Regions from separate parts of the Streptomyces sp. L2 genome, predicted to be linked through region 1. Evidence: riboswitches for the same ligand, from Rfam matches in the RefSeq annotation. Region 1 holds a riboswitch; each other region holds the start of a gene.
What was found. A riboswitch is a leader RNA that binds a small molecule or an ion and turns the genes downstream of it on or off. The one in region 1 is predicted to bind cobalamin.

Region 1 (5,326 bases):
CGCTGCCCGCCGCCGGATACCCGGGCCGCGCCTGGACGGTGGCCGCCCTGCGCGCCGAGGTGCGCGGCCGCGCCGACGACCTCGCCGCCCGTTTCGACGCCCGCAACGGCACCACCGCACACGCCGACCGCCGCCGGGACCGCCTCGACCGTGCCCCGCTCCTGGACACCCTCGAACTGACCCTGCGCACCCGCGCCCTCGACGACGTCACCCCGGACGTCACGGCCGCACCGGTCGCCGCGCCCACCGCCCGCGCGGCAGCCGCCGTACCCGAGGCACTGCCCGAACTCGTCCTCCGGGCCCGCGCCCTGGACGCCGAGGGACATCCGGACGCCACGGCCTGCTGGGCGCGGCTGCGCACGCTCCTCGCCGCCGCCGACTACACCCACCCCGACGACCCGGCCGTCGGCCCGCTCGCCCGGCTCCGCGCGGACCTGCTGGCCGACGAGGCGAGCCGGGCCGGCGAGAAGGACGAGTTCGCCGCGGCGGCGGACCTCCAGGAGCAGGCCGCCGCCCTGTACGACGAGACCGGCGCGGCCGGTGACGCGGCGGTCGCCCGCGCCTGCGCCGCCTTCGCCGCCGCCGAGCTCACCGGGCAGGGCCCCGGCACGGCCGAGGAGCAGGCCGCAGCGCTCACCGAGGCCCACGCGGCTGTCACCCGCCTCCAAGAGGAGACGCCGGACCTGGCCCCGTACCAGGAGGCCCGGCTGCTGCGGCTCCGGGCGACCGCGCTCGGCCTGCGCCTGCAGACCACGCGGAGCGAGGAGCACATCGCGCCGGCCCGCGCCGAGGTAGACGCGCTGCACGCGTTCGCCACCCGGCACGCCATAGCCGGACAGATCTCCGGCGCCCTGATGCTGCGGGCCGGCACGCACGCCATCTCCGGCGACCTGCCCGCCGCCGTCACCGAGATCGACGCACTCCTCGACCGGCTCAGGGCCGACGGCCCCGCCTGGCACCTGCCCCGCACCCTCGGACTGCGCGCCCGCTTCCGGCTCGGCCTCCGCGACGCCGAGGCCGCCCACGCCGACCTGACCGAGAGCCTCCGCCTCGCCGCCGACTGGCCGGCCGACGCCGTCGGCACCGCCCGCCTCCACGGCGACCTGGCCGAGACCGCCATGCGCCTGGGCCGCCCCGACGAGGCACTGCGCCACCTGACGCGCTCGGCCGAACTGGGCCTGCGCCACGGCAGCCGTACGGAGGCGTTCTGCGCCTACAGCAACGCGGCCCAGCTCACTCTCGACCTCGGCCGCGTCGAGGACTGCATCGCGCTGCTCGACTCCCTCCTCGCCGAACCCGACGTCACCGCGGGAGAACTGGACGACCGACTCGTCGCCCAACTGCGCCTGACCCGCGCCCGCGCCCTGCACGAGGGCGAGGACCTGAAGGCCGCCACCGCGGAGTTCGTCGCCCTCGCGGCCGAGTCGGCCGCCTGGGCCGACGACCCCGGTAGCCATGCCATGATCGCCGCGGAGACGGCCGTACTCCTCGGCGAATCAGGCGAGTTCGACCGGGCCCGCGAGGCCGCCGACCAGGCCCTCGCCGCCCACGCCGAGGCCCCGCGCTACGAGCAGCTCAGCAGCTGCCTGCGGGAACTCGCCCGCCTCCAGGCTCAGCGGGAGGGCGCCGACGGCCTCACCCACGCCCTCGCGTACCTCGCCCACGCAGGCCGGGTCGCCGACGAGGCCCGCGAGGCCGGCTATGAGCCCCGCGGCCGCTCCCTGGACACCGCGCTGGCCTACGAGCACGGTCGGGTCAACGCCTACGCCGGCGCCTACGACGACGCCCTCACCGCCCTGGACAAGGCCCTCACCCTGCTCGGCGAGCCCGGACCGGACGAGGAGCGGGCCGGCGAGTGGGCCGAGTGCGTCCGCCTCGCCGGCGCGGTCGAGGGCGTCTACCTGGAACGCCCGGCCCCCGCCCTCACCCGCCTCGACGCGGCCATCTCCCACCTGACCGCCCTCGGCTACACGGAGGAGACCGAACCGCTGACCTCCCTGGCGGCGCGCCTGCGCGACGAGGAGTGAGGGCGCCGGCCGTCAGACACGGCCGGGCGGAGCCGCTGAACGGGCCGGGCCGGCGGCCAAGTTGGGCGGGCGGAGCCGCCGTACCGGCTGGCCCGGCGGCTAAGTTGGGCGGGCGGGGCGGCTGAATCGGCTGGGCGGGGCCGCTGAACCGGCCGGTCTGAGCCCGCGAGCCGGCCGATCGGAGTCCGCGAGCCGGCCGGGCGCTGAACCAGTCGGCCGGATCCCGTGAACCGGCTGGGCGGGGCCGCTGAACCGGCCGGTCTGAGCCCGCGAGCCGGCCGATCGGAGTCCGCGAGCCGGCCGGGCGCTGAACCAGTCGGCCGGATCCCGTGAACCGGCTGGCCGGCGGCCGCGGACCGGCCGGGCGCAACCGGCGAGCCGGCCGGTCAGAGCCCGCGAGCCGGCCGGCCGCAGTCCGCGAGTCGGCTGGCCGGAGTCCGCGAGCCGGCAGGGCGAGCCGCTGAACCGGCCGGCCGGAGTCCGCGAACCAGCCGGCCGAACCGTCCGGTACACCGTCCGAACCGTCCGGTACACCGGCCGAAGCATCCCGTGCACCGGCCGAACCGACCCGTGCACCGGCCGGATGAGGGGCTCGCTCCCTCCCGATGAGATGATGACCGGTGACAACAGGCGACGGCGGTCCGAGGAAGCCGGTGGGAATCCGGCGCGGTCCCGCCACTGTGACCGGTGAGCGAGTTCCGGCAGGCCACCGCCCCGACCGGGGTGGGAAGGCGGGGCGAGCGGCGACCCGGGAGCCAGGAGACTCACGCGGTCGCCTCCTCGACCGACCCCGGGGCGGATCTCCCCGGGAGGGGAGTGGTGTGCCGTGCCGGAGAAGCCGTGGGAAGAGCCGCCGGGCGGGGCCGCGGTGGTGGATGAACCGGTGCCGTGCCGGGTCGTCGTGTGCCGGGACTGCTGCTGCGGGAGCCCCAAGGTGACCGGGGTGGACCACGCCGCTCAGACCGCGCGGCTGCGGGCGGCGGTGCCGGTGCGCGTCTCCGACTGCCTCGACGTGTGCGACCAGGCCAACGTCATGGTCGTACAGCCTTCCGCGAGGGGCCGGGCCGCCGGCGCGCGGCCGGTCTGGCTCGGTCTCGTCAACGACGCGGACGCGACCGAGGACATCGTCGCCTGGGTGCGGGCCGGCGGCCCGGGCGTGGCACCCCTGCCGGACATCCTCGACCTGTACGCCTTCACCCCGCCGCGCCGCACGGTGAACCCCTGAGGCTCACGCGACTGCCCGCGCGTCCACCAGACCCTGGAAGGAACCGACGAGATCATGCGTGTCATCGTGGCCCGGAACCTGACGGAGGTGTCGTGATGAGCGCCGCCGGGGAACCCGTCCTGCTCCGCACCACCGGCCGGGTCGCCCGCATCACCCTCAACCGGCCCAGGGCCCTCAACGCCCTCGACCACGAGATGGTCCGACGCGTCGACGCGGCGCTGACCGCGTGGGAACACGACCCGGCCGTGGAGGCCGTGGTCGTCACGGGTGCGGGGGAGCGCGGCCTGTGCGCGGGCGGCGACATCCGTGCCGTGCACGACGACGCCCGCGACGGCGACGGCGCCGCCTCGGCGGCGTTCTGGCGCGACGAGTACCGCCTCAACGCCCGCATCGCCCGCTACCCCAAGCCGTACGTGGCCGTCATGGACGGGATCGTGATGGGCGGCGGGGTCGGCATCTCCGCGCACGGCGACGTCCGGGTCGTCACCGAACGGTCGCGGATCGCCATGCCGGAAACCGGCATCGGCTTCGTCCCGGACGTCGGCGGCACCCACCTGCTCGCCCTGGCCCCCGGCGAACTGGGCACGCACCTGGCGCTGACCGGCGCGCGGATCGGCGCCGCCGACGCCCTGCTCTGCGGTCTCGCCGACCACTACCTGCCGTCCACCGCCCTGGACGCCTTCCTGGACGACCTCGCCGACCGTCCCGTACCCGACGCACTGGCCGGCCACGTGCAGCCGCCGCCGCGAGGGGAGTTGGCGGACCGGCGCGAGTGGATCGACGCCTGCTACGCCGCCGGCACGGTCGAGGAGATCGTCGGCCGGCTCCTCGCGTACGACGACCCGGCCGCCAAGGAAGCCGCCGAAACCCTGCTCACCCGCTCACCCACGTCCCTCAAGGTCACCCTCGCCGCCCTGCGCCGCGCCCGGGGTCTCGGCTCGCTGGAGCGCGTCCTCGACCAGGAGTACCGCGTCTCCTGCGCCGCACTGCGCAGCCCCGACCTGGTGGAGGGCATCCGCGCCCAGATCATCGACAAGGACCGGAACCCGCGCTGGTCGCCGCCCACCCTGGCCGAGGTGACCGACGCGGACGTCGAACGCTTCTTCGCTCCGCTCGGCGAGCACGAACTCGGCCTCGCGGAATCCGGCTAGCCGATGGGGCGGATGTGGCCGGTGGGCGGGTATTCGCCCGCCGGGCCGCGCCCTAGACTGCGACCGCTCCGAAATCTGACGATCTTCTGGAGGGTGTGCAGGATATGAACCGAGCTCTCATGACCGCGTTGGCGACAGCGGCGCTGGTCGCGTCCGGGGGCGGCACCACCGCCTCCGCCACCTCTTCCGACGCCCCGCCGCGCACCACGCACGGTCCCTGCCAGTACACCCGGACCCCGGACGAGCCCGCGGCGCGCCCCGTCCCCCTGCCGCCGGACCCGCGGCACACGCCCGCACACGGCACGGTCGGCGTGGCCGTCCCGACCAGCCAGGGCCCGCTCCCGCTGCGTCTGGACCGCGCGGAGGCGCCGTGCACGGTCCAGAGCTTCCTGCACCTGGCACGGCACCGGTTCTACGACCGTACGGTGTGCCACCGGCTGACGTCGTACCCGACGCTGAAGGTCCTGCAGTGCGGCGACCCGACCGGCACCGGCGAGGGCGGCCCCGGATACAAGTACAAGGACGAACTGCCGGTGGACCTGCCGCCGGCACCCAACGACCCGACCGGCGTCCGCCGCCTCTACGGCCGCGGCCTGCTGGCGATGGCCAACGCCGGTCCGGACACGAACGGTTCGCAGTTCTTCGTCGTCTACGGCGACTCCTCGCTCCGCCCGGACTACACGGTCTTCGGCACCGTCGGCGCCGCCGGCCTGAAGACCCTCGACAAGATCGCCGCCGGCGGCGTCGAACCGACCACCGACGACCCGGCGCCCGTCGACGGCACACCCGCCCTGCGGACCGAACTGCTCAAGGTCCGCCAGTCCCACCACAGGCACTGACGACCCACGGCGCGGCCGGGCAGGGGGGACTCCCTACCCGGCCGCGCGGCCGCGACGCCCTCCACCGGGCCGAACAGCGCTACT
Region 2 (5,326 bases), 4.6 Mb from region 1:
GCGTGTCTAGAACGTTGCCCGGAGTCTGACCAACTCTTCTGCTGGACCGAGCAGTTCGAGTTCTCGCGGGCTCATCGTCGGGTTGGCCGCGCGGCGGTTGCGGGCCTCGGTGAGGGTGGATTGGGTGAGGGGGGAAGGGTCCCTCAGCAAGGTTGTCAGGATGGTGTGGGCCGGGGTGGTGAGAGGGGTGTCGTCTGCGGCTACCTGGGCCAGGATGATCGCGGACATGGCCCAGTCCAGGCCGGGTGGGCCGTCCTCGGTGTTGGACCAGTCTATGACGCGGGGGCCGTCGGCCGTGAGGATGACGTTGTCCGGGTGGAGGTCGAGGTGCAGGACCCGCGCGGCCGGGTCGGCCGGGTTCCGGCCGGGCAGCGCGTGCAGTTGGCGCAGCAGCCGGGCGAGCAGCGTGCCCGCCTCGGCCGGGGCGATGAGGCCCGAGGTGAGCGCGGCGAGCATCGTCGGACCGGACAGCCGCTCCAGGACCAGGTCGGTGCGGGACGCGGAGGGCCGTACGCGGGGCACCGGATAGCCGTGCTCGCGCACGTACGCCATCACCGCGCCCTCGGCGGCCGCGTCCCCCCACCCCTCCCGGTCGCGGCGCAGCACCCACGCGTCGTCCATCTCGTACACGTCCGCCGAACGGCCCGAGCCGAGCAGTCTCCCCGTCGTCGTCATGGCCGTGACCCTAGTCACCGGGCGGCTGTGCCCACAGCCACTCCTCGGGGTCCGTTCGGCTGCCGGTAAAGTGGCGGTGTCGTCATCACACTCGTACGGGGGGAAGCCGGTGCAATTCCGGCGCTGACCCGCAACCGTGAGCCGTCCCCGGTGGACGGTGAGCCGGACTGCCCCGTACGGGATTTTGACCGGCTCACGTGCGTCGGCGTTCCGCCGCGCACGGCACCGTCGAGGTTCACGGAGCCGAGCCGCCCGGGGTGTTCCCGTGCGCTGCCCGGCTCTCCGAGGAGAGGCAGTCGCCGATCATGTACGTCCGCCGCAGTGCCGCGGTCCTCGCCGCCGTGGGCGTGATCGCCGCGGCCGGGTCCGCCGCGCCCGCCCTGGCCGCGGGCCCGTCCCCGTCCGCGTCGCCGAAGGTGACGGTCCCGTCCGGCCTGTACGGCACCACCGACCCGACGTACGACGGTGTCTGGCGCCAGTCGCTGACCCTGCTCGCCCAGGACACGCTCGGCTACCGGCCCGCGACCGCGGCCGTCGGCTGGCTCGCGGGGCAGCAGTGCGCGAACGGTGCGTTCGCCGCGTTCCGCGCGGACCCCGGCAAGGCGTGTGACGCCAAGGTGATGGTGGACACCAACAGCACCGCCGTCGCCGTACAGGCGCTCAAGGCGACCGGCGGGCATGGCGCGGCCGTCGAGAAGGCGGCCGGCTGGCTGAAGTCGGTGCAGAACAAGGACGGTGGCTGGGGCTACACGCCCGGCGGGCCCAGCGACAGCAACTCCACGTCCGTCGTCATCGGCGCGCTCGCCGCGGCCGGCGAGGACCCGGGGCAGGTGCGGGCGGGCGGCAAGTCGCCGTACGACCTGCTGGCCGAGTTCGCTCTCCCCTGCGGGGGGAAGGGCGGCGGCGCCCTCGCCTACCAGCCCAAGAAGGGCAAGCTCACCGCCAACGCGGACGCCACGGCCGCGGGTGTCGTCGGCGCGCTCGGCAAGGGCTTCGGGGTGAAGGCCGGGGCCGACCGGGGCAAGGCTCCCGCCTGCGCCCCCGGGAAGCCGGCTCCGGCGCGGGTCGCGGACAACGGTGCCGCGTACCTCGCGGACGCCGTCGCCAGGACCGGCCACCTCACCTCGGCCCTGCCCGGCGCCGCGGACCAGCCGGACTTCGGCAACACCGCGGACACGGTCGTGGCGCTCGCCGCGGACGGCTACCTCGCGCAGGCGAAGAAGCCGTACGCCTGGCTGGAGAAGAACGCCGGCGCCTGGGCGAAGCAGAGCGGCCCGGCCGCCTACGCCCAGCTGATCCTGGCCGCGCACGCGGTCGGCGCCGACCCGGCGGACTTCGGGGGCACGGATCTGGTGAGCGCGCTGAACGCGTCGGGTCCGGCCCCGCAGAAGCAGGCGGCCGCGTCGTCGCACGCCGACGAGGAGAAGACGTCGGACGACGGTTCCGGCAACAGTGTCTGGTGGATCGTCGGCGTCGGGCTCGTCGGCGGCATCGGCGTGGGCTTCCTGATGAGCGCCCGCCGGAAGCAGCGGCAGCTGTGACCGCCGTCCGCCGTGCCGGGGTCCTGCTGGTCGCCGCGCTGGTGCTGGTCGCCGGCGCGGCGGTCGAGGCGCGGGCCGCGGGGTACCGCTACTGGTCGTTCTGGGAGCGCGACGGTGGCCGGTGGACCTATGCCACCGAGGGTCCGTCGACCGCCCGCCCCGAGGACGGCGCGGTCGAGGGGTTCCGCTTCGCGGTGAGCCCGGACTCGGCGAGCGCGGTGCGCCCGCGCGGCGCGGCGGACTTCGGGGCGATCTGCGCGGGGACCCCCGCGAAGCGGGGGACGAAGCGGGTGGCCTTCGTGCTGGACTTCGGTACGGCCGCGGACGCGCCGTCCGGTGAGCGGCCGCCGCGGGGGCGTACCGCGTGCGCGCGGGTGTCCGGCGACGCCACGGCGGCGGAGGCGCTGGCGGCCGTGGCCAAGCCGCTGCGGTACGACACCAACGCCCTGTTGTGCGCCATCGCCGGGTACCCGGCGAAGGGGTGCGGCGAGCAGGTCGCCGCCGGCGAAGACTCCGGTACGGACCCGTCCCCGACCGCGGGTCACTCGTCCGGCGGACCTTCCCTGGGGCTGCCGATCGGCGTCGGAGTGGTCGCCCTGCTCGCGGGCGCGGGGGTGTGGCAGGCACGACGACGGCGACGCGATGCCGCCTGAGCCCGCACCGGACGCCACCACCCGCGCAGTTCCCCGCGCCCCCGGGGACGTCCCGTCCGCGGTCGAGCGCGGGCCCGCGGGGGCAGAGCGCGCAGTTCCCCGCGCCCCTGGGGACGGCCCGTCCGCCGTCGAGCGCGGGCCCGCCGGGGCCGAGCGCGCAGTTCCCCGCGCCCCTTCGGGGCACTCCCCGGCCGAGGGCAGCCGCACCCCTGAGGAGGTGACGTCCTCCGTCGAGCGCGAGTCCGTCGGGGCTGAGCGCACAGTTCCCCGCGCCCCTTCGGGGCACTCCCCGGCCGAGGGCAGCCGCACCCCTGAGGAGGTGACGTCCTCCGTCGGCCGCGAGTCCGTCGGAGCTGAGCGCGCAGTTCCCCGCGCACCTTTGGGGCACGTTGTAGCCGGGGGCAGGCGCGACGCTGGGGACGTGGGGGCCGAGGGTGCTGTTCGCCGTGGCGCTTCGGGGCGCTTCGTAGCCGCGGGCAGGCGTGCTGCTTGGGGCGGCACGGGTGGGCGCGGCGGCGCCGGGGCTGCACCCGGGTCACGCCGGCGCGCAGCGCAACTGCATCCCGGGGCCTGGTGGCTCTGGTCTCTCGGGCTCGGGACCGCCGCCACGCGTACCACCAACCCGCTGCTTCTCGCCCTCCTGATAGCCACCGCCGGATACGTCGTGGCGGCGCACCGCACCCCCGATTCCCCCACCGCCTACACCGCGTTCGCGAAACTCGCCCTCGCCGTGCTCCTCATCCGCCTCCTCTTCGCCACCGCCCTCGGCTCCCCCATCCCCGGCACGCACCCCCTCCTCACGCTCCCCGAAGTCCCCCTCCCCCGCTGGGCGCAGGGCATCCGCCTCGGCGGCGAGGTCACCGCCGAGGCGCTCCTCTTCGCCGCCTACGACGGTCTCCGCCTCGCCGCCCTGCTGATCTGTGTCGGCGCCGCGAACGCCCTCGCCAATCCGGCCCGCCTCCTGAAGTCCCTCCCCGGCGCCCTGTACGAGATCGGCGTGGCCGTCGTCGTCGCGCTCACCTTCGCCCCGCACCTCATCGCCGACGTCCAGCGGCTGCGCGCCGCCCGCCGGCTGCGCGGCCGGCCGGACCGGGGCCTCAGGGGCCTGCTCCAGGTCGGACTGCCGGTCCTGGAGGGCGCGCTGGAGCGCTCGGTCGCGCTGGCCGCCGCGATGGACGCCCGGGGTTACGGCCGTACCGCCGAGGTCCCCGCCCCGGTGCGCCGTACCACGGCCGCCCTCACCCTCGGCGGCCTGATCGGCGTGTGCGCGGGAACGTACGGGCTGCTCACCGCGGCGGGCGGCACGTACGGCGTCCCGGTGCTGCTGGCCGGGGTCGTGGCCGCGCTCGCGGGACTGCGTCTCGGCGGCCGGCGCTCCCCGCGCACCCGGTACCGGCCCGACCGGTGGGACGCGCGCGCCTGGCTGGTGGCCGGCTCGGGCGCCGCCGTCGCCGCACTGCTCACGCTCGCCTCGGTACGGGACCCGGACGCGCTGCACCCCGGTGTCGTACCGCTGGTCGCGCCGACCCTGCCGCTGTGGCCGGCCGCGGCCGTGCTGCTGGGTCTGCTGCCCGCGTTCATCGTTCCCGCCAGGACCCAGTCCCCCGAGGAGCCGTCGTGATCCGGTTCGAGGATGTCAGCGTCACGTACGAGGGGTCGGCCGAACCGGCTGTCCGGGGCGTGGACTTCGAGGTGCCGGAGGGCGAACTCGTGCTGCTCGTCGGCCCGTCGGGGGTCGGCAAGTCGACGGTGCTGGGCGCGGTCAGCGGTCTGGTCCCGCACTTCACCGGCGGCACCCTGAGCGGACGCGTCACGGTGGCCGGCCGGGACACCCGCACCCACAAGCCGCGCGAACTCGCCGACGTGGTGGGCACGGTGGGCCAGGATCCGCTCGCGCACTTCGTGACCGACGTGGTGGAGGACGAACTTGCCTACGGCATGGAGTCGTTGGGGCTCGCCCCGGCCGTGATGCGGCGCCGCGTGGAGGAGACCCTGGACCTGCTGGGGCTGGCCGGCCTGCGGGACCGTCCCATCGCCACGCTCTCCGGCGGCCAGCGGCAGCGGGCCGCGATCGGCTCGGTCCTCACCCCGCACCCCCGGGTGCTGGTCCTCGACGAGCCGACCTCCGCGCTCGACCCGGCCGCCGCGGAGGAGGTGCTCGCCGTGCTGCAGCGCCTGGTGCACGACCTGGGTACGACCGTGCTGCTGGCCGAGCACCGGCTGGAGCGGGTGATCCAGTACGCCGACCGGGTCGCCCTGCTGCCCGCCCGTGGCGCCGCGCCGCTGCTCGGCACGCCGGCCGAGGTGATGGCCGTGTCGCCGGTGTACCCGCCGGTGGTGGACCTGGGCCGGCTGGCGGGCTGGTCCCCCCTCCCCCTGACGGTCCGCGACGCCCGCCGCCGAGCGACCCCCTTGCGCGACCGCCTGGCCACCCTGCCCACACCTCACCTCACACCG
Region 3 (5,326 bases), 5.1 Mb from region 1:
GCGGGTGGTGACCGAGGGGCTCGCGGGACCGGGGCGCACACCGGCGCACCACGGAATCGCAGGCGGAAGCACGGCCCCCCGTTACCGACATCGCGAGTCCCGGCCCAGTTCACCTTCCGTTCACTCAGATTGCCTACGTTCGACGAGCCAATGACGCTCGAACGATTGCCTGGGTAAATGGAAAGCTTCTCGCTGATCCTCGCGATTGTGGTCGTAACCGCACTTGCGTTCGATTTCACGAACGGTTTCCACGACACCGCCAACGCGATGGCCACCACCATCTCGACCGGTGCCCTCAAGCCCAAGGTCGCGGTCGGCATGTCCGCCGCACTGAACCTTGTAGGCGCTTCCCTCTCCGTGGAGGTTGCCAACACGATCTCCAAGGGGCTCGTCGATGAGAACGGCATCCGTCCCGAGGTCATCTTCGCCGCCCTGGTCGGCGCGATCCTCTGGAACCTGGTGACCTGGCTGGTGGGTCTCCCCTCCAGCTCCTCCCACGCCCTGATGGGCGGCCTGGTCGGCGCCACCATCGCCTCCGCGGGCTTCGGCGCCGTCCACGGTGACGTGCTCGTCACCAAGGTGCTGCTCCCCGCGGTCGCCGCGCCCGTCGTGGCCGGCATCGCGGCGATGCTCGCCACCCGACTCTCCTACAACGTCGGCAAGAACGCCGGCGGCGAGGCCACCCGCAAGGGCTACCGCGCCGGCCAGATCGCCTCCGCCGGCCTGGTCTCCCTCGCCCACGGCACCAACGACGCGCAGAAGACGATGGGCATCATCACCCTCGCGCTCGTCGCGGGCGGCGCCCTCGCCCCCGGTTCCAACCCTCCCACCTGGGTGATCCTGTCCGCCGGCATGGCGATCGCGCTCGGCACCTACATCGGCGGCTGGCGCATCATCCGCACCATGGGCAAGGGCCTCACCGACCTGCAGCCGCAGCAGGGCTTCGCCGCCCAGACCAGCGCGGCCACGGCCATCCTGGCCTCCTCCCACCTCGGCTTCTCCCTCTCCACCACGCACGTCGTCTCCGGCTCGGTGATGGGCGCGGGCCTCGGCCGCAAGGGCGGTGTGGTCCGCTGGTCCACGGCGACCCGCATGGTCGTCGCCTGGGTGCTGACCCTGCCGGCCGCCGCCCTGGTCGGGGCGCTCGCCGAATCCGTGACGGATCTCGGGGACTGGGGCACCGGGGCCGTCGCCGTGTTCCTGGTCGCCTCCAGCGCCGCGATCTGGAAGCGGTCCCGCCGCGAGGTCGTCGACAGCTCCAACGTCAACGACGTCGACGCCGACGCCGCCGAGGAGCCGGCCGGCGTGGTGACCACCGCCATCGCCATGGTGACCCCGCCCCCGGTGGGCCCGGTCCCCGCCGGCCTGACGGCCACCATCCCGGCCCCCGTCGAGACCTCCGCACCGGCCGCCGCCCCCGCGGTGCCGCCGGCCGCCGCGGTCTGACCCCGGTCACTCCGGACAACCAAGGAAACGACATGAAGATCGACTGGGCGGCCATCGGATCCGTCTTCGGCGTCAGCCTCGTGGTCACCGTGGGCCTGGTGACCCTGTTCACCCTCGGCGTCACCGGCCTGGCCCGCCGCGAGCGGGCCGCGGCCGAGGGCAACTCCGCCGCGCTCGCCGTGACCGGCGCCTACGTCTGCTTCGCGGCCTGCGCGGCGGCGGTGGCGTACGGCCTCTACCTGATCGTCGGCAAGTCCTGACCACGTCCTGACCGACCGTCTGGAAGGCTCCACCCCACGGTGCACACCGGGGTGGGGCCTTTCGCATGTCCGAGGAGACACGCCGCCGGTGTGGGGATCGGCACACTCTCCCCCCGCAGGTCAACGGCAAGTTGACGGCCGTTCCGGGGGCGTGGTGGACTGCCCGGGCCATGTACGGCGGCAGCAGAGGAAGCCGGTGTGAATCCGGCGCGGTCCCGCCACTGTCACCGGGGTAGCGATCCCCGGGAGCCAGGAACTCTCACCGCCGGTCTCGTCAACCCAGGGCGCGGACACCCTGAGTGAGGACATACCGCCATGCTCGGCTGCCGAAGGACCCTTCACCGGCGCTTCCCCGTGCCCACGGCCGGCTGAGCCGATGGGTGCCGATCGCACATACGCGTACGGCGCCGCCGCCGGCCTCCTCGGTGACCTGCTCCTCGGCGACCCGCGCCGCGGGCACCCGGTCGCCGTGTTCGGACGGACGGCCGCGGCCGTGGAGAGCGCGTTGTGGCACGACCACCGCGGCTGGGGCGCGCTGCACACCGCCGTGTGCGCCGGAGGCGCCGTCGCCCTCGGGGCGCTCGCCACACGCGCCGTACGCCGCTCCCCCGCCGCCTCCGTGGCCCTGACCGCGGCCGCCACCTGGGCGGTGGTCGGCGGCACGTCACTCGCCCGGGAGGCGCGGACGATCGGCCGCGCCCTGGAGTCCGGTGACGTGGCGGCGGCCCGCGCGCGGCTGCCGCACCTGTGCGGCCGGGACCCGCAGGCCCTGGACGCCGACGGGATCGCGCGGGCGGTGGTCGAGTCGGTCGCCGAGAACACCTCCGACGCGGTCGTGGGCGCCCTGGTGTGGGGTGCGGTCGGCGGAGTGCCGGGCCTGCTCGGCTTCCGGGCCGTCAACACGCTGGACGCGATGGTCGGTCACAAGTCCCCCCGCTTCCGCCGCTACGGCTGGGCCTCCGCCCGCCTCGACGACCTCGCCGGCTGGCCGGGGGCGCGCCTGACCGCCGTACTCGCCACGCTCGCGGGACCCGATCCGCGCGGTGCCGCACGCGCCTGGCGGGCGGACGCGCGCCGGCATCCGAGCCCCAACGCCGGGCCCGTCGAAGCCTCGTTCGCGGGCGCCCTCGGCGTGCGGCTGGGCGGCACCCTCTCCTACGGCGGCCGGGTCGAGCACCGGCCCGTGCTGAACGGCGACGCCGGACGCGCCGTCCGCGTCACCGACGTCGACCGGGCCGTACGGCTCTCCCGCCGGGTCGGCCTCCTCGCGCTCGGCGTCACCGTCGCCGGGCGCCTCCTCCTGAAGGGACGTGGGAAGTGAGCGGGGGTCTCCTCGTCGCCGGCACCACCTCCGACGCCGGCAAGAGCGTCGTGACGGCCGGGATCTGCCGGTGGCTGGTCCGCCAGGGCGTGAAGGTCGCGCCGTTCAAGGGGCAGAACATGTCCCTCAACTCGTTCGTGACCCGCGAGGGAGCGGAGATCGGCCGGGCCCAGGCCATGCAGGCCCAGGCGTGCCGCGTCGAGCCGACCGCGCTGATGAACCCCGTCCTGCTGAAGCCCGGCGGGGAGCGCAGCAGCCAGGTGGTGCTGCTCGGCAAGCCGGTCGGCGAGCTGAGCGCCCGCGGCTACCACGGGGGCAGACAGCAGCAGTTGCTCGGCACCGTGCTGGACTGCCTGGCCGAGTTGCGGGGCACGTATGACGCGGTGATCTGTGAGGGGGCGGGCAGCCCGGCCGAGATCAATCTGCGGCGGACCGACATCGTCAACATGGGCATCGCGCGCGGCGCGCGGCTCCCCGTCCTCGTCGTCGGCGACATCGACCGGGGCGGCGTCTTCGCCTCCTTCTTCGGCACCGTCGCCCTGCTCTCCCCCGAGGACCAGGACCTGGTCGCCGGTTTCCTGGTGAACAAGTTCCGCGGCGACGTCAGCCTGCTGGAGCCGGGCCTGGACATGCTGCACGGGCTCACCGGGCGGCACACCTACGGCGTGCTGCCGTACCGGCACGGCCTCGGCATCGACGAGGAGGACGGGATGGGGGTCCCCCCGCGCGAGCGAAGCCGAGCGTGGGGGAGGGTGTCCCTGCGCGGCACGGTCCGGGAGTCGAACGTCGCCCCGCCGGTCGGCGAGGACGTGCTCCGGGTCGCCGTCTGCGCGATCCCGCTGATGTCCAACTTCACGGACGTCGACGCCCTCGCCGCCGAACCCGGCGTCGTCGTCCGGTTCGTGGACCGGCCCGAGGAACTGGCCGACGCCGACCTGGTGGTGGTCCCGGGCACGCGCGGGACCGTGCGGGCGCTGGAGTGGCTGCGCGAGCGGGGACTCGCGGACGCGCTGGTCCGACGGGCCGCCGAGGGGCGTCCGGTCCTCGGGATCTGCGGCGGCTTCCAGGTGCTCGGCGAGCACATCGAGGACGACGTCGAGTCCGGGGCGGGCGAGGTCGCCGGGCTCGGTGTGCTGCCCGTGCGGGTCCGGTTCGCCCGCGAGAAGACCCTGACCCGGCCGGTCGGCGAGGCCCTCGGCGAGCGGGTCGAGGGCTACGAGATCCACCACGGGATCGCCGAAGTGACCGGCGGTGCACCCTTCTTGGACGGCTGCCGGGTCGGCGAGACCTGGGGCACGCACTGGCACGGCTCGCTGGAGTCGGACGGCTTCCGCCGGGCCTTCCTGCGGGAGGTGGCGGCCGCCGCGGGCCGCCGCTTCACGCCCGCGCCGGACACCTCGTTCGCCGCGCTGCGCGAGGAGCAGCTCGACCGGCTCGGCGACCTGATCGAACAGCACGCGGACACGGACGCGCTCTGGCGGCTCATCGAGTCGGGCGCGCCGCAAGGACTGCCCTTCATCCCACCGGGAGCGCCCGCATGAGCACAGTGTTGTTGTTGTCGACCGCCGACACCGATCTGCTGGCGGCCCGGGCCTCCGGCGCCGGCTACCGGATCGGCAACCCGACCCGGGTAGACGTGACCGGTGAACTGCCGGCGCTGATCGAGGGCGCGGACCTCGCGGTCGTACGGCTGCTGGGCGGCAAGCGCGCCTGGGAGGACGGGCTGGCCGCGCTGAGGGCGGCCGGCATCCCGACCGTGCTGCTGGGCGGCGAGGCCGTGCCGGACGCCGAGCTGATGGCCGAGTCGTCCGTGCCGGCCGGTGTCGTGGCCGAGGCGCTGAGGTACCTGGTCGAGGGCGGCCCGGCCAACCTGCTGGAGCTGTCCCGGTTCCTGTCGGACACCGTGCTGCTGACCGGCGAGGGCTTCGAGGAGCCCCACAAGATGCCGGAGTACGGCCTCCACGGCTCGTACACCGTGCGGGAGCGCCGCCCGACCGTCGGCGTGCTCTTCTACCGGGCGCACGAGCTGAGCGGCAACACCGGCTTCGTCGACACGCTGTGCGAGGCGATCGAGGCGCAGGGCGCCAACGCGCTCCCCGTGTACTGCGGTTCGCTGCGCGGCGCGGACTCCGGGCTGTACGAGCTGCTGGGCCGGGCCGACGCCCTGGTCGCCACCGTGCTCGCCGCCGGCGGCACCCACGCCTCGCAGGCCTCGGCGGGCGGCGACGAGGAGTCCTGGGACATCGGGGCGCTCGCCGACCTGGACATCCCGGTGCTGCAAGGACTGTGCCTCACCTCC

Region 2: linked by a shared signal. The riboswitch ahead of DBP14_RS25295 (prenyltransferase/squalene oxidase repeat-containing protein) and the one ahead of DBP14_RS04755 ((2Fe-2S) ferredoxin domain-containing protein) in region 1 are both predicted to bind cobalamin.
Region 3: linked by a shared signal. The riboswitch ahead of DBP14_RS27740 (cobalamin biosynthesis protein) and the one ahead of DBP14_RS04755 ((2Fe-2S) ferredoxin domain-containing protein) in region 1 are both predicted to bind cobalamin.

What each region holds. Positions count from the first base shown of each region.
Region 1 is NZ_QBDT01000001.1:1,100,470-1,105,795, reverse strand. It holds gene DBP14_RS04760 (hypothetical protein) at 1-2,027, shown strand, start outside; cobalamin riboswitch at 2,671-2,793, shown strand; gene DBP14_RS04755 ((2Fe-2S) ferredoxin domain-containing protein) at 2,911-3,252, shown strand; gene DBP14_RS04750 (enoyl-CoA hydratase/isomerase family protein) at 3,348-4,403, shown strand; gene DBP14_RS04745 (peptidylprolyl isomerase) at 4,508-5,242, shown strand.
Region 2 is NZ_QBDT01000001.1:5,668,193-5,673,518, reverse strand. It holds gene DBP14_RS25300 (aminoglycoside phosphotransferase family protein) at 7-675, opposite strand; cobalamin riboswitch at 735-865, shown strand; gene DBP14_RS25295 (prenyltransferase/squalene oxidase repeat-containing protein) at 981-2,216, shown strand; gene DBP14_RS25290 (SCO2322 family protein) at 2,213-2,869, shown strand; gene DBP14_RS25285 (CbiQ family ECF transporter T component) at 3,426-4,490, shown strand; gene DBP14_RS25280 (ABC transporter ATP-binding protein) at 4,487-5,326, shown strand, end outside.
Region 3 is NZ_QBDT01000001.1:6,202,880-6,208,205, reverse strand. It holds gene DBP14_RS27755 (lysozyme) at 1-11, shown strand, start outside; gene DBP14_RS27750 (inorganic phosphate transporter) at 178-1,446, shown strand; gene DBP14_RS27745 (hypothetical protein) at 1,479-1,706, shown strand; cobalamin riboswitch at 1,844-1,986, shown strand; gene DBP14_RS27740 (cobalamin biosynthesis protein) at 2,083-3,027, shown strand; gene DBP14_RS27735 (cobyric acid synthase) at 3,024-4,568, shown strand; gene cobN (cobaltochelatase subunit CobN) at 4,565-5,326, shown strand, end outside.